3 regions of the Sphingobium aquiterrae genome follow, and region 2 is predicted to be linked to each of the others. Evidence: riboswitches for the same ligand, from Rfam matches in the RefSeq annotation. Region 2 holds a riboswitch; each other region holds the start of a gene.

Region 1 (7,538 bases), on a different contig from region 2:
ACGATTATTATGTCCTCAGCGACGGCTTCCCGGAACAGGGGCGCAGTCTCTTCGCGAGCATCCGGGCGCGCTACTGACGATAACAGGGATGCGCGGCCATCGCGTTGCGAGGGCGATGTCGGCCATGCCGACGTCGCCCATGCGCTAGATATCGTCCTCCTTGCCTTCCGGGGCACGAGGCTATTCATGCTGCGCCGTCACCTCCGCGATGATCGCGCGACCGCTCTCGATCGCCTTGGCCACCGATATCTTCCGCGCCTGAATATCGTCGGCCAGCGTCATGAGGCGCGCCGCACCCGCCGAGCCGGTGTCCGCGACCTCGGCGACATGAAGGCCATGGTCCGTTGCGATGGTTTCGTCCCAGCTCTTGCGGATCGCCGCCCAATAGTCCCTGGTCGCCGCCCAGTAGCTGTCCGCCGCCGCGACATCGAAATCATCGGCGTGGACATAGCTGTTGAGCACGGATTCCTGGACGAAGGGCACGATCTTGCCGCCGGTCGTGCCCGGCTCCGGTCCCATCTTGATATTATCCTGCCAATGGACCCAGCCCGAGGGCGTGGGCGAGTGGCGGTTGATCCCCAGATAGCGGTCATAGGGCGGCTTGCGGACGGCGTCGCGCCGGGCGAGGGGGCGCCATGTCCAGCTGCTGCGCCAGCGTCGCACGCCGCCTTCGTCGGTCCACTGGCCCCAGCCGCCATAGCGCGGGGAATCGTCGGTCTGCCACACCGTCTGGGACCAGCGCCCCGCGCGCATGGCCGCCGGGACGGCCTCGACATTCCAGCGCCCCGTGCCGGCATAGACGAGGACGCTTTCGGGCTCATAGGTCCAGTCCTGCCGCCAATGCTTGATGACGAAGACCTTGCCGGCATCGTCCTTCACGACCAGCAGATGCTGGAGGACGATGTGGCGGCCGCTATCCTCGACAATGCGCACGCTTTCATGGCCGCCGCTGATCTTGGACGGGATCGGCGTATAGTCCGGGCGCCACGCCGTGGTCTCGCGCATGTCGAAGGTCACTTTATAATTGCCCGCCATGGCGAGGATCGCGGCGCGATCGGCCTGGAAAGCGCCGGCCTCGACCTCCGCCGAGCGCGCCTTCACGGGGCCGTCGGCAAGGGCGGGCGGGGCGGAGAACAGGGCTGCCGCCAGTGCGATGGATGAGAGAAGCGTTGATTTCATGGGAAACTCCTAGAAGCGGGCAGTGAGCGAGACGCTCGCATTGCGTCCCGGCTGCGTGTAGGCGTCGGTGACGGTCGATGTGGCGGCGAGGCCGCGGACATCGCTCCACCAGGCATATTTCTTGTCGAGCAGGTTGAAGAGGCCGGCACGCAGCGTCACCGCCTTGCCGACCCGGACATAGGCGGTCGCGTCCAATATGGTGAACCCGCCGGGGCGGAAGCAGGGCGCGCCGTTGCAGACCGTCGCGGCACCGCTGGCGTCGACATAGGTGGTGCGGCCGAGTTCCTTCTGCGCGGCATGGGTGGCGATGATCTGGCCGCCGAACCGTCCCTCCGGATGATCGTAGCCGATGCCCATCACCAGCTTGAGCGGATCGATGGTGGACAGCGGCGAGCGGATGCCGTCGCCGTCGATCACCGTGCCCTTGGCATAGCTGATCGCCATGCGCCCGGAGAGGCCGCTCTTCATGCGCAGGTCGAGCCGGCCCTCGGCGCCGGAGATGCGCACCCGGTTGAGGTTGATGAACTGGAAGATCGCGGGATTGGAAGGGGTGAACCCGCCGCCGACCACTTCCTGGCTGATGAAGTTGCGATAGCGCCCGGTAAAGCCGGTCACGCCGCCGCTCACCAGCCCTTCGGCGAAGCGCAGGCCGCCTTCATAGGTTTCGCTCGTTTCCGGCTTCAGGTTCGGATTGGGCAGCGAGGTGTAGCCCTGGGCGAGGTTCTGGAAGAACTGGTTGACCTGCGTGGGGGAGGGCGCCTTGAAGCCGCGCGCATAGTTGGCGAACAGGTTGACGCCGCCCAGTTTCACGACCCCGCCGATCTTGGGGGAGAGGCGCGATCCGTTCTGGCCCGCCGTATCGAACACCGGCAGCAGCGGATCGTCCTTCGGATCGAGCTTGTAATGGTCGAAGCGCAGCACCGGATAGAGGGTGAACATGCCGTCCGCCAGCGCGATCTCGTCGCCCAGATAGGCGCCGGCGAGCGTGAAGTCGGTGATCGGGAAGGCGCGGGTCGGGAAGGTGTCGGGAGGCGTCGGCGTGGTGCCGTCGCGCAGCCCCTTCTGCCGCGTGACGCTGATGTCCCCGCCATAGACGACGCGGTGGGCGATGGCGCCGGTGCGCAGGTCGCTCCGCAGTTCGGCGCTGGCCCCGATGACGCGGTTCTCGAAGGTGTTGAGCCGGGTGCGGTCGGCGGCGGTGTTGCGGTCCTCGGCGCTGAACTGGCGGTTCTCGCCATCCTGATACCAGAGCGACAGTTGCGCCTCGTCGATCGCGCCCGTGCCGCGATACCGCCAGTCGAGGCTGACGCGATCGCGGCGGGTCTTGTCGTGCGCCGTAAGGCCGATGACGCTGGTGGCGCTCGTCGCCGCGGCGGCGATGCCGCTGAGCACATTGGTGCGCATGTCGTCGTCCAGATGATCGAAGGTCAGCCGGACGCGATGCGCCTCGCCGGGGTTCCAGACGATCTTGCCCAGCACGGCATTGGAGCGGCTGTCCTGCGGATTGGGCGTGGTCCGGTTGGCATTGGGCGCGTCGTTCGTCCCCTTGTTGTCGAATTCATGCCCGTCCCGGCGGGTATAGGCGACCAGAGCCGACCATGCCCCGCTTCGCCCGGCCAGAATGGCGGTCTCGGAAAACTGGTCGTCCGCCGAATCATAGGCCGCGCGGACGAGGCCCGCGACATTGCGGTCCTTGCGCAGGAAATCCTCGGGGTCGCTGGTGACGAAGCTGACCGCGCCGGCCAGGCCGTCGCTGCCGTAAAGCGCGGAAGCGGGGCCGCGCAGGATTTCGACGGACTTGATGAGGCCGACATCGACATAGTCGCCGCGTCCCGCCGACTGCGCGCCGAAGTCGAAACCATCGGGCACGCGCACGCCGTCGACCTGGATCAGCACGCGATTGCCTTCAAGGCCGCGGATGTTGAAGCCGGCATTGCCGTCCCGGCCTGTCGTGCCGCTCGCCGCCCCGAAGCGCGTGGGCGCCCGCCGGACGCTGACGCCGGGCTCGAACCGCACGAGGTCCTTGATGTCGGACACCATCTGGTCGGCGATCTGCCGATCCGAAATGACCGAGACCGTCGCGGGCACGTCGATCACGGCCTGCGGCAGGCGCGTAGCGGTCACGGTGATCGCGTTGCGCTGGTCGAAGGTAACAAGCGGGTCGCCATCCTGCGCCCGCGCCAGGCCGGGGGCCAGGGCAAGGGTGGCGGCCAGCGCCGGGATCGACGCTGACAGGATCATGTGCTGCGGACGCCGCGCATCCGGCTTGGAAACGGCCAATGAAGCCCCCTTTAATATTGATAATGATTCTCATGTGCTGTTTATCGGCAGGGAAGGCCCTCCGTCAACATGAAGTGCAAAAGGAGGACCGCGACGAACCGCCCGGTTCGATGAGCGTCCGATGGGCGCGGCGTGCCGGACGTGCTTTTATCTTCACTTTTCGGCAAGGCGCCTCTATGCCCCGCGTTGAAGGACGGCATGAGCCGCCCTTCGAAGATCGCGCCGGTGCCCCGAAAGGGGCTTAAAATGGGAATGCGGTACGGATGCCTTGGCATCCTATTCCGCAGCTGTCCCTGCAACTGTAAGCGGTGAGCGCGATGCATATCGACCTTCCGGGATCATCGGGGGGTCAGCCACTGGGCCGGACGCTAAGTCATGCGGGGCCTGGGAAGGCCATGCATCGTGCGATGACCCGTGAGCCAGGAGACCTGCCGGCGTCTGGTCGCTCTTGCCTGGTCCAGGGGATGGCCGTGGCACGGTACTCCGTCTGAGCGACGCTTGTGCGGCGGGAGCCGCACCGGCATGCGTGCCGGGCGCTGCAGGGTGTCCGTTCGGCAGTGCATGCCGGCCGTTCGCGCGGAGGCTCCCGTCCGGTTTCGCTGACACCGACGGGGAAATACCCATGAATATCGCCTGTTTTCCGGCGACGGCGGCCGCCGCCCCACGAACGCGCGCGCACGATCGCCGCAAGCCCCGCCCCGTTTCGCCGCAGGCCCCGGCATGACCGTGCCCCAGATTTCCCCGTCTTCCCCGCAAAGGCCGCTGCGACGGCGGATGATCGGCATGTTCGGCGGGCTCATCGCCGCCAATGTCGCGCTGTGGCTGTGGGCGTTCGCGCTGTTCCCCGGCAACACCGTGATGCTCGGCACGGCGCTGCTCGCCTGGAGCCTTGGCCTGCGCCATGCCGTCGATGCCGATCATATCGCGGCGATCGACAATGTGACGCGCAAGCTGATGCAGGATGGCCAGCGGCCGCTGACGGTCGGCTTCTGGTTCGCGCTGGGGCACAGCGCCATCGTGCTGATCGCGGCGGTCACGATCGCGCTCGCGGCGAGCGCGGTCAGCCGGATCGAGGCGGTGGGCGCGGTCGGCGGCGTCATCGCCACGGCCATCTCCGCGACCTTCCTGTTCGCGATTGCGGGCATGAACCTTCTCATCCTGCGATCGGTCTGGCGCACCTTCAACGAGGTGCGCGCCGGCAAGCCCTATGGCGAGGACGATCTGGACCTGCTGCTGGGCAATCGCGGTGTCCTGTCCCGCCTGTTCCGGCCGCTGTTCCGGCTGGTGACGCGCAGCTGGCATATGGCGCCGCTGGGTTTCCTGTTCGGCCTCGGCTTCGACACGGCGACGGAGGTCGCGATCCTCGGCCTTTCGGCGGGGCAGGCGGCGAACGGGCTTTCGATCGGCACGGCCCTGATCTTCCCGCTGCTCTTCGCGGCGGGCATGGCGCTGGTCGATACGGCGGACGGCGCGATGATGATGGGCGCCTATCAATGGGCGTTCGTGAAACCCATCCGCAAGCTCTACTATAACATCACCATCACGCTGGTGTCGGCCATCGTCGCCATCATGATCGGGGGCATCGAAACCGCCGCGCTGCTGGGCGAGAAGCTGGGCCTTTCCGGCGGCATCTGGTCGCTGGCGGCGAATCTGGGCACGCATTTCAACAGCCTGGGCTTCGCGATCATCGGCCTGTTCGCTGTGTGCTGGATCATCAGCTGGGCGATCTACCGCTGGAAGGGCTTTGACGAGATCGAGGTGGCCGGTCGTGCCTGAGCGCGACCTGTCGCTGACGCTGGAGGGCGTTACCGTCCGGCGCGGGCGCACGGTTGCGGTCAGCGATGCCAGCACGCTGTTCGCGCCGGGCCGGCTGACCGCCGTCATCGGCCCCAATGGCGCGGGCAAGAGCAGCCTGATCGAAGCGGCCGCCGGGGTGCTGAAGCCGGTATCGGGCATGGTGCGGCTGGGCGACAGGCCGATGGCCGACATCGATCCGCGCATGTTGGCGTTGCAGCGCGCCTATCTGCCGCAGCGTGCGGCGGTGAGCTGGCCGATCAGCGTCGAGCGGCTGGTGGCGATCGGCCTCACGCCCTCGCTCCCGTCCTTCGGCCTGCTTTCGCCGGCCATGCGGGAGGCTGTCGACCGCGTGCTCGCCGAATGCGACCTGCTGGCCCTGCGTGACCGGCCCGCGACCGCGCTGTCGGGGGGCGAGCTGGCCCGCGCCATGCTGGCCCGGGCGCTGGTCGCCGATCCACGAATCCTGATCGCGGACGAGCCGACGGCGGGGCTCGACCCCCTGCACGCCATGGCCTGCATGCACCGCCTGCGCGCCCGCGCCGGACTGGGGGCCGTCATCGTCGTGGCGATCCATGACCTGACGCTGGTGCGGCGCTTTGCCGATGCGGTGGTCGCCATGCGCGGCGGCCGCATCCTCGCGGCTGGCCCGGCCGACACGGTGCTGTGCGCCGACACGCTGTCCCGCCTGTTCGACCTGCCGGTGCGGGTCGAGGCGGACGCTATCTCTTTTCTCGACCCCATCCCCCTGTCCGAAGGAATTTTCGCATGAGCAAGGTGCCTGCAACCGTCATCACCGGCTTTCTGGGCGCCGGCAAGACCACGCTGATCCGCCATCTGCTGGAAAATGCGGGCGGACGCCGCCTTGCGCTCATCATCAACGAGTTCGGCGATGTCGGCATCGACGGCGATCTGGTGAAGGGCTGTGGCGATGAAGCCTGCGCGGAAGAGGACATCGTGGAACTGGCCAATGGCTGCATCTGCTGCACCGTCGCCGATGATTTCCTGCCCACCATGCAGCGCCTGTTGGACCGGCCCCTGCCGCCGGACCGGATCATCATCGAGACATCCGGCCTGGCATTGCCCAAGCCGCTGCTCAAGGCGTTCCAATGGCCCGCGATCCGCACGCGCGCGACCGTGGATGGCGTGATCGCGCTGGTCGACGCGGATGCGCTTGCCGCCGGCCGCTTCGCCAGCGACGAGGCGGCGCTGGCCGCCGCGCGCGCGGCGGACCCGACGCTGGACCATGACAGCCCGATCGAGGAACTGTTCGAGGATCAGCTCGCCTGTGCCGACCTGGTGCTGCTGGGCAAGACCGACCTTGTCGATCCGCAGCTGCTGGACGCGCTGGAGCAGGGTCTGGCCGCGCGCGTGCGGCCCGGCGTCGCCATCGTCCGCAGCGCCCATGGCCGGGTGGACCCGGCGCTGTTCCTGGGCCTGGATGCCGGCGCGGAGGACGATCTGGACAGCCGCCCGTCGCATCATGACGCCGAGGGCGAAGAGCATGACCATGACGATTTCGACAGTTTCGTGCTCGACCTGGGCGAAGTCGAGGCGATCGACGGGCTGCTGGGGCCGCTTGGCGATGTCATCGCCGCCCATGGCATCCTGCGCATCAAGGGCTTCGTGGCGGTCGCCGGGCGGCCCGCGCGGCTGCTGATCCAGACGGTCGGGCCGCGCATCCAGCATCATTTCGACCGGGCATGGTTGCCGGGCGAGGCGCGGGCCTCCCGGCTGGTGGTCATCGGGCAGAAGGGGCTGGATCGCGCGGGAATCGCAATGGCGCTGCAGGCCGCGGCCGGGGCGCAGGCCGCCTGATGCACCTGCTGGCCGCCACGCCCGGCACCGTTTCCAGCGGAGAGGAGGCGATCGACCTTGGCCAGACGCCGGGCGACATCGTCATCCTCACCACCGCCGACAGCAGCCTTGCCTGTTTTGCCCGGGCGGCGGCCCTGCCCGGACTGGAAGGGGTGGAGCTGCGGCTCGCCAACCTGTTGCAGCTACGCCATCCCTATTCGGTCGACCTCTATGTCGAAAAGGTGATCGCGAAGGCGCGCTTCGTGTGCGTCGTGCTGCTGGGCGGCAAATCCTACTGGCCCTATGGCATCGACGAAATCGCCGCCGTGGCGCGCGAGAAGGGGATCGCCTTTGCCGCGATCCCCGATGGCAATGACGACGACCCCGGATTGACGGCGGCGTCCACGGTGCCGCCGGAGACGGGCAGACAGCTGCACGATTATCTGCGGCAGGGCGGTGTCGCCAATGCGGCGGGCTTCCTGCGGCTG
Region 2 (7,538 bases):
CGACAGGCCGGTGCATGCGAGCGACGCGGTCGAGGCGTCGTTCCGGGCGACCGTGCAGAATCCGATCGTCATCTTCCGCTGGGGGCTGTATGTCGCGATCATCCTGGCGGTGGCCTGCATTCCCGCATTCATCGGGCTGGCGGTGGCACTTCCGGTGCTCGGCTATGCCAGCTGGCATCTCTATACGCGCATCGTGGAGCGTTAGGGCCAGTCACCATTCAGCTCCATGCCGATCAGGCGTGCCGCGCCGTGAACAGCGCCGCCACGGCAGCGGGGCATGACGGGAAATAGAAATGCACATAGGATGCCGTGAGCGAACCCCGCCGGTACACGGCCTCCCCCACGCCGCCATTGGGATTTGACGTCCTCGCCAGGGGTAGCTCCGCCGTTTCGAGCCGGGAATAATGGAAGCTGTGCCCCCGCAGATGGCCCTCCGGCAATGTCACCTCCTGCAGGCCCAGCCCGGACAGGCGCGGCTGCATGCTTGCCCCGGCATCCAGCAGGCCGAGCATGGACGCCTGCTCCCCCGCGACATCGGCCAGCGTGCGCGCGCAATACAGCATGCCCCCGCATTCGGCGAGGATCGGCCGGCCCAATGCATGATGCGCGCGAATGCTCTCCATCATCGCGATGTTTCCGGCGAGCGCCCGCAGGTGAAGCTCGGGATATCCGCCCGGCAGCCACAGGGCATCGCAGGGCGGCAGCGCCCCATCGCGAATCGGGGAGAAAAAGCGCAGGCGAGCACCCATCCTTTCCAGCAGGGCGAGATTGGCCGGATAGAGAAACGCAAAGCCATCGTCGCGGGCGACGGCGATTCTGACATCCTCCAGCAGGCGCGGCGGCTCCCCATCGTCCGGCGCGGCGAAAGACACCGGCGGCGGCAGCCATTGCGCATCGGCGGACAGAAGCGCCGCCGCGCGCTCGATCCGGGCATCGAGATCGTCGATTTCCTGCGCCTGGACGAGCCCCAGATGCCGTTCTGGAAGTGCGATCCCACCATCGCGGAACAATGCGCCCAGCCAGCGGACATCCCCCCTTAGGCTGTCTCGCAGCATCCCGGCATGGCGCGCACCCGCCACCCGATTGGCGAGCACGGCGCTGACACCGATATCGTCCCGATAGCTGGCAAGGCCATGCACCAGCGCGCCGAAGCTCTGCGCCATCGCGGAACCATCGACCACCGCCAGCACCGGCAGGCCGAAGCGCGCCGCTAGGTCGGCGGCGGAAGGATGGCCGTCGAACAACCCCATCACGCCTTCGACAAGGATCACATCGGCGTCGCGCGCCGCTTCATGCAGCAGGGCGCGGCAATAGGCCTCACCCCCCATGAACAGGTCGAGCTGATGGACGGGCGCCCCCGATGCGCACTCCAGGATCATCGGGTCCAGGAAATCCGGGCCGCATTTGAACACGCGCACCCGCCGCCCGGCCATGCGATGCCGCCGGGCGAGCGCCGCGGTGACAAGCGTCTTGCCCTGCCCCGATGCCGGCGCGGCGACCAGCAAGGCCGGGCATCGGGCGTCACCCCGCATCGATCGATGCCGCCACGGCCCTCGGATCAACGACCGCCTTGTGGTGCTGGCCCTCCATGTCGCTCATCGGCGCTGTCCCGATGACTGGCCGGACGTCAGCAATACGACCACCGCATGACAGGCGATCGCAACGCCCGTCCATGTCAGCGTCGACAGCAGCGATCCGGGGAAATAGCGGATGATGCGCCCCGCGAACCCGGCCAGCGACGGGTCCTTGAAATGGCCGCTCAGGACATAGAATCCACCGCTGGAAAACAGATGGCCGACAAATGTCGCGCCGACCGCCAGCACGACGATCGCGGGCAGGATGGCAAGGCTCGCCCCCATGCGCTTCGCCGCGAAACGCCCGGCGCACCACATGGTGCCATAGGCCGGCACCAGCATCCAGTAGGCCGGGGTGAAGCAGAAGGACGCCCCGCCCCTCGCGCCGATGACGACAAGGTCGATGGCAAAGGCGAGCAGGAACAGCGCCGGAAAGGCCATGCGCGAACGGATATAATATCCGGCGACGAAAAAGCTCGCCCAGCCGGTGTCGGGCAGGTGGACATAGGCGCTGAGCGAATGGGTGCGGGTGGCAAGCATCACCAGCGCCAGCAGCGCAAAAATGCCAAGGTCGAAACGCGTGCGTTGGGCCATCATCATGGTCTCCGAACAGGAAAGGGAATCAGCGATGCCGGCGCAAAGGCCGGCGGGGAAAGCGCATCGTGGCCGGCATGGTGGCTGCACACCACGCGCGCCGGGCCATGGCGTCATTCTTCAGCTGTGAGGCATCATCGCGGCTCCCCCCTTCAACGTTACGCACAATGTCGTCACGCAAGGGGTTCAGCCCTCGTCCGCCCGGTACATCCCGCCCGCGCGAAGGATCGACGGCAACCGGCCGGTTTCCTGACTTCTCGGTTCCTCGCGCCCTCGCCGCCTTCTCAGGGCCAAGACCCCAATGGCATGTGGCGAAGCGCTCGCCGATGACAGTTGCGGGAGCAGTGCCGGCTTTGGCCAGATGGCCGTTCCGGACTTCCCGATTAAGCCCTTTCGGGCACCCGTTGCGCCACCGGGGATAGGATAGCGGGCGTCGTTGCGCAAGCGTGCGGCATGATCGCGGCTTGCGGAATGCTGCAACGCACGGTATCTGCCCGCCTCGCGACAGGTTCCCCGAAAGGGGATTCAAAGGGAACGGGGTTCGATACCCCGGCTGCCCCTGCAACTGTGAGCGGTGAGCCATCGGGCCAAATGCCATTGGGACTTTCGGGTTCTGAGAAGGCGGTCCGGAACGGCGTCGACCCGCAAGCCAGGAGACCTGCCTGACGCGGTCGTTCTTCGTCCGGGCAGGGTGCACCGGCCGAGCGGGGTCTTCCTCGAGCAACGACATTGACTGCCTCGCGCGGGAAAGCGCGGGCCGGATGTCGTGCGCATGCGCCCGTGCATTCTCCCGCGTCTCCCGTTCGGGGCTCCGTGCCTTTGGGGGACCGAATCAATGCATACCGTTTCACATTTCTTCTGCCTTTCCGCTCTTATCGCCTCGCCCGCGCTGGCCCAGACGCCCGATACGGAAGCCAGTGCTGGCGCCGACGCCGACAACAGCCAGATCGTCGTCACCGCGCTGCGCACCCCGGTCGAGCGCGACCGGGTCTCGTCCAGCGTGACCGTGCTCGACCGCGAGGATATCGAACAGGCACAGCCGATCGCCATATCGGACGCGCTCGTGCGGACACCGGGCATCAGCATGGTCCGCAACGGCGGCTATGGCACCACGACATCGCTGCGCATCCGTGGCGCGGATGCCGGGCAGACGGTGTTCGTCATCGACGGGATGCGGCTGGCCGATCCGTCATCGACGGCGGGCGGCTACAGCTTTTCCAACCTGCTGACCGACGATATCGAGCGGATCGAGATATTGCGCGGGCCGCAATCCATCCTCTGGGGCAGCGACGCCATCGGCGGCGTGGTGAATGTCCAGACCGCGCGCCCCACAAAAGCGCTGGAGGGCAGCGCCGCGATGGAGGCCGGATCGCGCCAGACGATCAGCGGCCGGGCGGCTGTCGGCGGGCATAGCGACCTGCTGGACTGGCGCCTGTCCGGATCGACCTTCACCACGGACGGGATTTCCGCGCTCGCCAGCGGAACGGAAAAGGACGGTTATCGCCGCAACGCCGGCAATGGCACCGCCACGCTGCGCCTCTCGCAGGCGGTCTCGGTCGACCTTCGCGGCTATTATGCCAGCGCCCGCAATGATTTCGACGGCAGCTCCGGCGACGCCCCCGTCTATGGGCTGACGAAGGAATGGACCGTCTATGCCGGCATCAACGCGGCGCTGCTGGATGGCCGGCTGAGGAACCGGATCGCCATCCTGCAGAGCGATACCGACCGCGAGAATTACGATCCGCGCCGCACGATCCGCGCCCTCAATTTCGATGCGAAGGGCAAGGTCCGCCGCTATGAATATCAGGGCACCTTCACGCTTTCACCGCTGGCCGACATGGTCTTCGGCGCGGAGCGCGAGGAGCAGCGGATGACCAATGGCTCGCCCGCCAACAACGCCCTGCCCTATACACTGACGCAGACGCGCGCCGATATCGACAGCCTCTATGCCGAGCTGCGCCTGACGCCTCTTGCCGGGCTGACGCTGAACGGCGGCGCGCGGCGGGATCATCATTCCAACTTCGGCGGAAACACGGTATTCAGCGCCGGGGCGGCATGGTCGCTGAACAAGGGGGCGACCGTGCTGCGCGCCAGCTATGACGAAGGGTTCAAGGCGCCATCGCTCTATCAGCTGTTCAGCCTCTATGGCGCGGCCAACCTGCAGCCGGAAAAGGCGCAAAGCTGGGAGGCGGGCATCGAACAGGCGCTGCTGGGTGAGAAGCTGCGGCTTTCGGGCACATGGTTCGAACGGCAGACCGATAATCTGATCGACTTCGCCTATTGCCCGACCAGCGGCGCGCTGCCGGCCATATGCTATGTCCCCGGCACCACGACCACGCGTTTCGGCTATTATGCCAATGTGAACAAGAGCCGCGCCCATGGGCTGGAATTTGCCGGCACGCTCCACCTCGGGCGCCTGACCATGGATGGCAATTACAGCTGGATCGCCGCCGTCGACCGGACCGAAGGCGGCAATTTCAATCGGCAGCTGGCGCGCGTGCCCCGGCATCTGGCCAATGGCCGGATCGGCTATGATTTCCCCTTCGGCGTCACCACCAGCGTTGCCCTGCGCTATGCGGGTGGCAGCCTCGACCGGATCGGCGGCACCATGCTGGACGATTATCTGCTGACGGACCTGCGGGCGGAATGGAAGCTCCTGCCCGGCCTGACCGTGCAGGGCCGGATCGAAAACCTGTTCGACGTCGCCTATGAGACGGCGGGCGGCTATTCATCGCTCGGCCGCTCCGTCTATCTCGGCATCAGGAGCCGTTTCTGATGCTGCGCCGGGTGGAGGATGGATCGGCGGCTGGAACGGGGGTGGTCGTGTGCAGCACATGCCGCCTTTCCCCCGAACAGCGCGAGGACGGGGACGGGCGGCGCGGCGGTGCGCTGCTCGGCGATGCCTTGCGGCGCGTCAAAGACGGCGATCCCGCCTTTGACGGCATCGCCGTGCAGGACATGGCCTGCCTGTTCGCCTGCACCCGGCACTGCACCGTCCACATCCGCGCGCCGGGCAAGATCGGCTATGTGCTGGGCGATTTCACGCCCGATGACGATGCCGCCCGCGCCATCCTCGATTATGCCCGCCATCATGCCGCCAGCGCGGAAGGACAGGTGCGCTATGCCGACTGGCCGGCCGGCGTGAAAGGCCATTTCATCACCCGCACCCCGCCAGAGGGATTTGTGGTGCCATGAGCCTGTTTCCTTCCGTCGCGGCATTCGAGCATGCGCTCGCCAACCTGACGCAGCCCGATCCGCAGGCCATGGAGGCCACTTCGCTCCGGCAGGCGGCATTGACCAAACCGGCCGGATCGCTGGGGCGGCTGGAAGAGATCGCGCTGTTCATGGCGAGTTGGCAGGGCACCGCCCGCCCCCGCGCGGAGCGCATCCGGGCGGCCGTGTTCGCCGGCAATCATGGCGTGGTCGCGCAAGGGGTCAGCGCCTTTCCGCCGGAGGTGACGCAGCAGATGGTCGCCAATTTCCGCGCCGGCGGGGCGGCGATCAATGCGCTGGCGGGGGCGTGCGGGGCCGAGCTGACGGTCATCCCGCTCGACCTCGACAGGCCAACGGGCGACATCAGCCGCGCGCCCGCGCTGACCGAAGCGGAATGCCTGGCCGCCCTGTCGGCCGGGGCACAGGTCGTCACCGCCGGCATCGACCTGCTGTTCGTCGGCGAGATGGGGATCGGCAACACCACCCCCGCCGCCGCGCTCTGCGCACAGAGCTTCGGCGGGACAGTGGAACGCTGGGTCGGGCGCGGCACGGGCATCGACGATGCCGGCATCGGTCGCAAGACAAGCGTGATCGCGCAGGCGCTCGCCTTTCACGCGGCGGGATGCATCAGCCCCTTCGAAACGCTGCGGCGCCTTGGCGGGCGGGAAATCGCCGCCATGGCGGGCGCCATCCTGGCCGCGCGGATGCAGCGCGTGCCGGTGCTGCTGGACGGGTTTATCTGCTGCGCGGCCATCGCACCGCTGGCAGCCGCCGTCCCCGGTTTCACCGCCCATTGCCTCGCCGCGCATTGCTCGGCGGAAGCGGGGCATGTCCGGCTGCTGGAAAAGCTCGGCCTGGAGCCGTTGCTGCAACTGGGCATGCGCCTTGGCGAAGGCACGGGCGCCGCGGTGGCCGCGCAGATCGTCCGCTCGGCGCTCGCCGCGCATAACGGCATGGCGACCTTCGCCGAAGCAGCCATCGCCGGCGCCCTGCAACTGCCCTCCCTGCCACCGCCCGCATCGTGACCGCCTTCACGCTGCACCTCATGCGCCATGGCGCGCCCGTCGGCGCCGGACGGCTGCTCGGCCATACCGATGCCGCCGCTACCGACGAGGGCTGCGCCGCCTGCCTTGCACGCGCGCGCGAACTTGAGGTCGATGCGGTCGTCTGTTCGGACCTTGTCCGGGCGCGCGATCCAGCGGACATGATCGCGGCATCGCATGGCCTGCCGCTGCGCATCGACCCACGCTGGCGTGAGCTGGATTTCGGCGCATGGGACGGCGCCCATCCCGGCGAACTGGACACGGCACGGCTCGCCGCCTTCTGGAACGACCCTCTGGGCCATGCGCCGCCGCAGGGGGAGACATGGCACGCCCTTGTCGCGCGCGTCGGCGCCGCGCTGGAGGAGATCGGGGCACCGACGCTGGTGGTCACGCATGCAGGCGCCATGCGGGCCGCGCTGTCCTGCCTGTTCGGCCTCGATTACCGGCAGAGCTGGGCCTTCGACCTTCCCTATACGGCGCTCATCTCCTTGCGGATATGGCCCGGCGCGCAACGCACCGCGCTCATTACGGCGCTGGCCACATGAGGCGGCTGATCCTTGCCATGCAGTTCATGACGCGCCTGCCCTTGCCCGCCATGGCGGCGAGCGAAGAGGATTTCGCGGCCTGCATGCGCTGGTTCCCGGTGGCCGGGCTGGCGGTCGGCGCGGTGGTGTCCGCCGCGACCTGGGCGGGGGGACGGGTCGATCCCTGGGCGGGTGCGCTGGCGGGGCTTGTCGGCTGGATATGGGTGACGGGCGCGTTGCACCTGGACGGCCTTGGCGACATCGCCGACGCCGCGGGCGCGGCGCACAAGGACAGGAGTCGGCTGAGCGCCGTGCTGGCGGACCCCCATATCGGCAGTTTCGGCGCGACCGCCATCGCGCTGCAACTGATCGCCAAGCTGGTCCTGCTGCGGCTCGCGATTCCCGCAGCGCCGCTATGGGCCATCGCCGCTGTGCCGGCCATCGCCCGGATCGGGCCGCTCGTCTGGACGCTATGGCTGCCCCCGCTGCATCAGGGGCTTGGCGCGCGGTTTGGCGGCGCGATCCGCTGGAGTCATGTCGCCTGCTGGCTGGCGGCCGGCGGGATTGCGGCCTGCTTCGCGCCGGGGCTG
Region 3 (7,538 bases), on a different contig from region 2:
GTGTAGGCTGCGTCGAGGCGCAGTTGCCTGATGGGCCGCGCGCTGGCGAAGACCTCCAGCCCATGCTGCTTCGATGTCGTCGTGCGGTTGCCTGGCGTCGCCACGAAATCCGGTGCGGGGTAGGTGGTGTAGATCTCATCCTTCAGCCGGCTGTCGAACCAGGTGGCGCCGATGGTCGCCGCGCCATCGCCCAGGCTCTGCTCGATGCCCGCTTCCCAGCCTTCGGACTTTTCCGGCTTCAGGTTCGGGTTGCCGATATAGCGGCCCGCATCATAGCTGAAGAGTTCGAAATAGCCGGGGTTCTTGACGCCCGTGCCATAGGCGGCGCGGATGCGCGTGCCGGTTTCGAAGCGATAGCTGCCCTGCACCCGCCATGTCGTCGTATCGGCGAAGCGGTTGTTGAAATCATGGCGGACAGAGGCGCCCAGCGCCAGCGCGTCGCCGGCGTTCAGCTCATATTGGCCGACCAGCCCGACATTGTCGGTATGCCGCTTGCCGCCGAAGGAGAAGGGGGAGGCGACGCTGTTCTGGAACTGCTCGCGCTCCACGTCGACGGCGGCGGTCAGCCTGTGGGACAGAGCTTCGTCGCCCAGCTTCAGGCTGCTGGTGAAGGAGCCCTTCAGCCGCTGGCCCTTGTCGCCATAATCGATGCCGAAGGGGGAGTAACCGGTGCGCTTCGTGTCGGCGATCTGGCCCGACAGGGTGCTGACCCAGCGCCCGTCGAGCGCGGTGAACTCGCCGCTCAGCAGGCCGTAAAAGGCGCGGTTCTTCACATGGACGCCGGGGCTGTCGATGACATAGCCGAAGGTCGGGCTGCTCGTGTCGATGTCCGTATTGTTGTTGTCCGCGTCGGTATAGCTATAGCGGGCGACGCCGGTCAGCTTGAAGCTGTCGGTGGGCGTCCAGATGAGCTTGCCGCTGGCGCCGATATTGTCCGACCCGGTATCGCGCTGGCCGCCGCGCGCCGTCGCATAGCCGTCCGTATGATAATAGGAGGCCGACAGCGCATAATCGAGCGTGCCCGATACGCCCGCCGCGCGCGCGCCGCCGCTGAAGGTGCCGAGGGAGCCGCCCTCCGCGCGCAGGCTGTAGCCGGGTGCTTCCGTGCCCGTAAGCGTCATATAATGGATAACGCCACCGATCGCATCCGACCCATAGAGCGAGGATTGCTGGCCGCGCAGCACCTCTATGCGCGCCTGCGGATCGGCGATCAGCGTGCCGAAATCATATTCGCCCTGATAGGGGTCCGCCACCTCGATGCCGTCGATCAGCACGAGGACGTGATTGCCCTCCGTGCCGCGGATGCGCACCTGCGTCAGGTTGCCGATGCCGCCGACGCGGTTGACCGCGACGCCCGGCACATCGCGCAGGATGTCGGAGACGATGCGGGTCTGGCGCTGGTCCAGCGTCGCGCTGTCCAGCACCGTCACGGACGCGCCGAGCCGGTCGACGGGCACGCCCTCGCCGGAGCGCGATGCGGTGACGACGATGGCTGCGCCATCCGCCGTGTCGAGGTCGCCCGGAACGGGCCGGGTCTGCGCATGGAGCGGCATCGCTGTGATCGCGGCCAGCGCGCAGGTGGAAAGGAAAAGGCTCTTCATCGTCATTGCCCCCGGCGCCTGAGCATGAAAGGCGGAGGCGTGCCGTTTGCCTTGAGCGAACGGTCGGCGCGTTGCGGGCGGACGGGCACCTTGTCGCCGCCGGCGTTGCGCCGATGCGGCCTCCACCGCATCGTTCGTCGCTCAGACGGAGAACACCGTGCCTCGACCATCCCCTGGACCCAGGCAAGAGCGACCAAGCGCCGGCAGGTCTCCTGGCTCGCGGGTCACGGCACGATGCACACCTTCCCATGCCGGCGCGCATCGGCGCCGGCCCAGTGGTCGCCCGTCATCCCCGAAGGGGCGCAGGACAAGTGCATCGCGCTCGCCGCTTACAGTTGCAGGGACAGCCGCGGATTTGGATGGCAAGCCACCCGCACCGCATTCCCTCTTAGGCCCCTTGGCAGGGGCACCGGCGCGATCAGTCGGGAAACGGGTGAAACCCGCTGCCCGCGGCGGGCCATAGGGCAAAGGACGGGCGCTGCCAATCCCGTGCCCGCCAAACGGAAGCAGGCCCGCATCGGGGGGATGCGGACCTGCGGCGATTTCAGCGCTGCGATGGGTGGGCGCTTGTTTGAGCTTTGAGTGCCTATTTGACCTTGGCGAGATAGGCCGTCATCCGCTTGGCGGCGAAGGGCGCCAGCTTCACGGCCTTGGCCGCTGCGATGTCCGCCGGGGTCGGCTTGCCGACCTGGACCAGCGCCACCATGCCCATGGAATAATGCGGCATGCACTTGATGCCGTAGAGGCCGGGCTTGGTGACGACCATCGACGCTTCCTTGTTCATCGCGCCCTTCATCGGCGTGGCGCCGGCGGGCAGCATGGTGGGAATGGTCTCTGCATTATGGCTGGGATTGGTGGGGTTGAAGACGATCCGGTCGCCGACCGCGGCCTTGATGAAAGACGGTTCGAACACCATCGCGCCCTCTGGGCCCTGGTTCTTCATGTGGACGACGATGTCCTTGGCCAGCGCCGGGGTGGCAGCCAGGGAAAAGGCGATGGCGAGGATGGGGGCAGCAAGGGCAGCCGAACGACGAAACATGGTCTTCTCTCCCGATTCGATTCCTGGTTACGACATTTTTCGTTACGATATTCTCTTGGGCGGCGACATGGACATCCGGCCATGCCTATGGCTGCTGGAGGGATGAAAGAACTGCCGGAAGGCGGCAATTGTCCTTTGGTGCAAGGCGGATAGAGGCGGGCGGCGATTCAGCGTTCGGGTATCGCGGGCGTCAGCGCAAGGCCCAGGTCGGCCCATCCGTCCGATCCCTCGGCCATCCACCAGACCCGGCTATAGCCCATGGCGCGCAGCCGCTTCGCCGCGTTCCAGCTCATCCAGCAATCGGCAAGGCAGAAGGTGACGATCATCCGGTCTCGCCGCCCGCGCGACAGGCGGGCGATGCCTTTGGCAAACCATGTCGCGATGTCCGGCGCGGGCACGCCGCGGCCGGCTTCGGGAAACCAGTGGGCGCCGGGGATGGTGGCGCGGGCGCGCGCCAGCCGCCAGCGTCCGTCCGCCTCGCGGTGGCCGCCTTCGGCCGGGGTGACATCGATGAACAACGCGTCCCTGTCCGGCCGCAGCATGGCGGCGGCGTTCGGCGCGATGCGGCCGACGCCGTCGGGCGGGCGGATGACGGGCGCGCGATAATGGGCGATGCGATAGCCGTCCGGGTCGAACAGCGGTTCGCCATCCTGCGCCTGCCCCGCCGTTGCCGCGCACAGCGACAGCAGTGTCGCTGCGATCCATGCCCATGCCCGCATCCTGTCCCCCTCCCTGCTGGCCGATGCTTCGGCCCAAGGTCCTATGCCAAGGTCCTATGCCAAGGTCCTATGGTAGCCGATCCTGCGCCGGTGTAGACCCGGCAATAGGGAGAAGGATGTGGCAAAAGGCCAACGCCTTGCATGGATGATCGCCATGGTCGCGGTACTGGGCGGTGCCATGCCCGCGCGTGCGGGCGCCCCTTATCCGGCCGATCCGCTGGGATCGCCGATGTGGCAGGCCCATGCCCGCACGCTCTTCGGCGACGATCCGGTGCGGTTCGATCCGCGCGTGCGGGTGCTCTATCCCGAGATTGCGGAGAACCAGCGCAGCTTTCCCGTCGCCATCGACGCGCGCGGCATCGCCGATGTGAAGCGCATCGTGCTGCTGGTCGACCTCAACCCCATTCCCATCGCGATAGATTACCGCCCCGTGGCGGCGGCGCCCTATGTCGCGACCCGGATCAAGCTGGACCAGCGCACGCCGGTGCGCGGCGCGGTGCAGCTCAGGAGCGGCGCATGGCTGGTGTCGGGCGGCTGGGTGGATGCGGCGGGCGGCGGTTGCTCGACCCCGCCGGTCAGCCGGGTCAAGGGCGACTGGGCGCAGCATCTGGGGGAGATCAGGGGCGAGGCATGGCCGGTGGGCGAAACGCAAAGCCGCCTGCGCGTCAGCTTTCGTCATCCGATGGATACGGGGCTGGTCGACAATATCGCCACCTATCATCTCGAAACCCTGCGCGTGGCCAATGCGGCGGGCAGGACGCTGGGCGACATGGAGATCTGGGCTGCGGTGGCGGAGGACCCGGCGCTCACGCTGATGCTGGACGCGGCGGCGGGGGAGAGCCTGACGGTCGATGCGCGCGACACCAATGGGCGGGACTATCATGCCGTGATCGGCGTGGCGAAGCAGTCGCCCGGCCTGCTGGCGGCGCAGCGCTGATGCCGACGCGCCGCCCGCTGCCCACGCGACGGCCAGTGCCCACACGACGGACGCTGCTGGGCGGCGGCATCGCGGCGGCGTTCGCCGCCGTCGCCATGCCCGGCAGGGTGCTGGCCGCGCAGGAATACAGCATTGCCCCGGTCAAGGTCGCCGATGGCATCTGGATGGTCCATGGCGCGGATGAACCGATCCTGCCGGCCAATGGCGGCGCCATTGCGAACATCGCGATCATCGACACGCCCGCCGGCACGCTGCTGTGCGATTGCGGGCCGTCCGTCCGCTATGCCCGCGCGCTCAGAGGCGTGGCGGAAGCGTTGACGGGGAAGCCGGTGATCCGCGTCTATGTGACGCATCTCCACCCCGATCATGGGCTTGGCATTGCCGCGTTCGATCCGGCGATCGTCGCGGCGCTGCCCGGCACCATCGCGGATATCGGCCGCGACGGGCGCGGTTTTTCCGATGCCATGTACCGCATGCTGAACGACTGGATGCGCGGCACGGACCTGGTGCTGCCGGGCCGGCGGATCGAGAGCGACGGCGAGGATTTCGGCGGACGGCGGCTGAAGCTGCTGGCGCTTTCCGGCCACAGCGCGGCCGACCTGGCGTTGCTGGATGAGCGCACCGGCCTGCTGATCGGCGGCGACCTTTTGTTCCATGATCGCGCGCCCAGCACGCCGACCGCCAATCTGGAGGCATGGCGCACGAGCCTTGCCACGCTCAGGGCATTGCCGCATCGGGGCGCCATTCCGGGGCATGGGCCGTTCGATCCCGACGGCGGGCAGGCGATCGCGCAGACGCTGGACTGGATCGACTGGCTGGAAGCGACGCTGAGCGAAGCGGTCCGTTCCGGGCTCGACATGGTGGAGGCGGGGAACCTGCCGATCCCCGATCGCTTCGCGCATATGGCAGCGGCGCGTTATGAGCTGCAGCGCAGCGTTTCCCACCTTTATCCGGGGCTGGAAGACCGGCTGCTGCCGCGCGTCGATCGGCCCTGAATATTCTGGCCCTGAACATTTCAGCCCTGAACATTTTGCAAAAGGGCGGCGCGGCCGGGTCGCTGCCCCCGGCCGCGCCGCAAGAGGATCAGAAACGCGCCTTCACGCCTGCATACCAGCGTCGGGGGGCCGCCGGGCCATAAGCGCGCGGGTTCGATGCGTCCGGCGCCTCCGCCAGGTCGATCTCGCCCACGTCGGAGAAGGTGCCGAAGGTCGCGAATTTCCGGTTGAAGGCGTTGCGCAGCTCGCCGAACAGGGTGACGCCGGGCAGGATATCGAAGCCCCCGCGCACATTGACCAGCAGATAGCCGGGCAGGCGCGGCGTATCATTGCCTTCGTCGCCGACCAGATACTGGCCGGTGCGCGCGATCAGGTCGCCGCCGATCGACCAGCCCCTTTTGCCGCCCAGGCTGCCCGCATAGTCGATGGCCAGCGTGGCGCTGTGGCGGGGGATGCCGGGCAGGCGGTCGCCGCGCGCGACGGCCACCGTGCCGTCATCCGACGCCTCCGGGTTCGCCGGGCTGGAGAGGGTCAGCGGGCTGCGATAGGTCGCATCGGTAAAGGCATAGCTGAGCGTGCCCGTCAGCCCGCCCTTCGACGCTTTCAGGCTGGCTTCCACGCCTTGCCGCCGCGTGCTGCCGATATTCTGGAACCAGGCGCGGCCCCGGATGGCCGAGGCGACATATTGGATGTCGTTGCGGTTGGTGGTGCGATAGCCCGACAGCAGCCATTCCAGCCGGACGCCGCCGACAACGCCCTGGCCGCCCGCGCCCGCTTCCCAGCTTTTGGCGACGACCTGCTTCAGCGGCGGATCGGCGACGAAGAAATTGGTGAGGCTGCACGGCGCATTTTCGTCTGCGCAGGACAGTTCGGCCGGCGTGGGCGCGCGATTGGTCTCCGCATAGCCGATGCGCAGATTGAGGCTCTTGCTGACGGCATAGTCCAGTTCGGCGCCGGGGTTCCAGCGGGCGAAGCGGTGGCGGCCGTTAAGCGCGGTGCCGATCTGGTCGTCCAGCGCGATGCGGGCATGATTGTAGCGCAGGCCCAGTTCCGCCGAGAGCCCTGGTGCGATGGGCAGCCGATCCTGGATGAACGCCCCCCAATAGCGCGTCTGGGCGACCAGCCCGACCGGGGCGATGGCGCCGTCCGGCTGCACGATGATATCGCCGAGCCCCTCGACACTGCGATCGTCGGTGAGCGCGCCCAGCTCGGTCGAGGTGTCGAAGCGGGTGCGGCTCGCATCATAGCTGAGGCCGATCGCGAGGTGATTGTCGCCGCCCAGCAGGGGGCGCTCGTCGATCAGCTGGACCAGCGCGCCCAGCGCCTTCGTCCGGGTGCGGCCGCGGTTGAGCACGCCATAGCCTTCGCCGTCCAGCGTATCGGAAATGGGCTGGCCGGCGGCGTTGGTGAGCACGGCCTGCGTCTCGCCCCCGCTCCCGCCGTCGTCATCGTCCCCGCCCACGCCCACGCCCTCAAGGCAGAGCAGCCCGGCGTCGTCCTCTTCCTCGCAGCCCTCGATATCGGCGGCATCGCCGTTCACCGTCCGCAGCGTCAGCGTCTGCGCATAGAGCGTGCCCTCGATCCGGGTGCTGTCCGACAGCGCGACCCAGGGGTGCAGGCTCACCCGACCATAGCGGCTGCGGCTGTTGTCCGGCCAGGTGAAGACGGCGCGGCGATCGGCGGCCAGCAGCTCGACGGGGGCGACGCCATTGCCGGTCAGGTCGGTATCCGCCCCCACCAGCTTCATGTGCAGGCCGCCGCCTTCGGTGTCGAAGCCAAGGTCCAGATAGCCGTTATAAAGGGTGGAGGGCGAATGCGCGCGCCAGCCATCGTCATGGCTGTACTGGAAGGCGGCGAAAGCGCTCAGCCCATCCTTCGCCCAGCCGCCGGCGATGCTGCCTTCGACAGAGCCGAAGCGGCCGCCGGTGATGCTGGCCTCCAGCCCCGGATCGCTGACGCCGGTCCTGGTTTCCAGCACGACCGCGCCGCCGAGCGCGTTGAGGCCGTAGACCGGGCTCGCATCCAGCAGGGAGAGCTTGGCGATGGCGGCTTCCGGGATCAGGTCGAACTGCACCGTGTCGCCGAAGGGCTGGTTGAAGCGCGCGCCATCCAGATAGACGGCCAGCCCCTGCGACTGCCCCTGCAGCGGCGAGGCGATGAAGCCGCGATAGACGAGATTGGGTTGCCAGGGATTGCCCTGCGCGTCCTGCAGGGTGACGCCGGCGATATTGCGGCTGAGCGCCGCGA

Evidence for each region. A riboswitch is a leader RNA that binds a small molecule or an ion and turns the genes downstream of it on or off. The one in region 2 is predicted to bind cobalamin.
Region 1: another riboswitch for cobalamin. It lies ahead of WFP78_RS10435 (HoxN/HupN/NixA family nickel/cobalt transporter); the one in region 2 lies ahead of WFP78_RS12980 (hypothetical protein).
Region 3: another riboswitch for cobalamin. It lies ahead of WFP78_RS03255 (TonB-dependent receptor plug domain-containing protein); the one in region 2 lies ahead of WFP78_RS12980 (hypothetical protein).

What each region holds. Positions count from the first base shown of each region.
Region 1 covers NZ_JBANFL010000008.1:98,593-106,130, forward strand. The annotation lists gene WFP78_RS10420 (TonB-dependent receptor plug domain-containing protein) at 1-77, shown strand, start outside; gene WFP78_RS10425 (DUF6607 family protein) at 181-1,179, opposite strand; gene WFP78_RS10430 (TonB-dependent hemoglobin/transferrin/lactoferrin family receptor) at 1,189-3,459, opposite strand; cobalamin riboswitch at 3,666-3,909, shown strand; gene WFP78_RS10435 (HoxN/HupN/NixA family nickel/cobalt transporter) at 4,180-5,235, shown strand; gene WFP78_RS10440 (ABC transporter ATP-binding protein) at 5,228-6,025, shown strand; gene cobW (cobalamin biosynthesis protein CobW) at 6,022-7,071, shown strand; gene cobN (cobaltochelatase subunit CobN) at 7,071-7,538, shown strand, end outside.
Region 2 covers NZ_JBANFL010000011.1:37,538-45,075, forward strand. The annotation lists gene WFP78_RS12970 (DUF2189 domain-containing protein) at 1-205, shown strand, start outside; gene WFP78_RS12975 (cobyrinic acid a,c-diamide synthase CobB) at 234-1,532, opposite strand; gene WFP78_RS12980 (hypothetical protein) at 1,596-2,174, opposite strand; cobalamin riboswitch at 2,391-2,588, opposite strand; cobalamin riboswitch at 2,658-2,848, shown strand; gene WFP78_RS12985 (TonB-dependent receptor plug domain-containing protein) at 3,004-4,944, shown strand; gene WFP78_RS12990 (DUF1636 domain-containing protein) at 4,944-5,363, shown strand; gene cobT (nicotinate-nucleotide--dimethylbenzimidazole phosphoribosyltransferase) at 5,360-6,406, shown strand; gene WFP78_RS13000 (histidine phosphatase family protein) at 6,403-6,969, shown strand; gene WFP78_RS13005 (adenosylcobinamide-GDP ribazoletransferase) at 6,966-7,538, shown strand, end outside.
Region 3 covers NZ_JBANFL010000002.1:212,662-220,199, forward strand. The annotation lists gene WFP78_RS03255 (TonB-dependent receptor plug domain-containing protein) at 1-1,601, opposite strand, end outside; cobalamin riboswitch at 1,787-2,030, opposite strand; gene WFP78_RS03260 (pseudoazurin) at 2,188-2,640, opposite strand; gene WFP78_RS03265 (rhodanese-like domain-containing protein) at 2,808-3,359, opposite strand; gene WFP78_RS03270 (quinoprotein dehydrogenase-associated SoxYZ-like carrier) at 3,505-4,296, shown strand; gene WFP78_RS03275 (quinoprotein relay system zinc metallohydrolase 1) at 4,392-5,291, shown strand; gene WFP78_RS03280 (TonB-dependent receptor) at 5,380-7,538, opposite strand, start outside.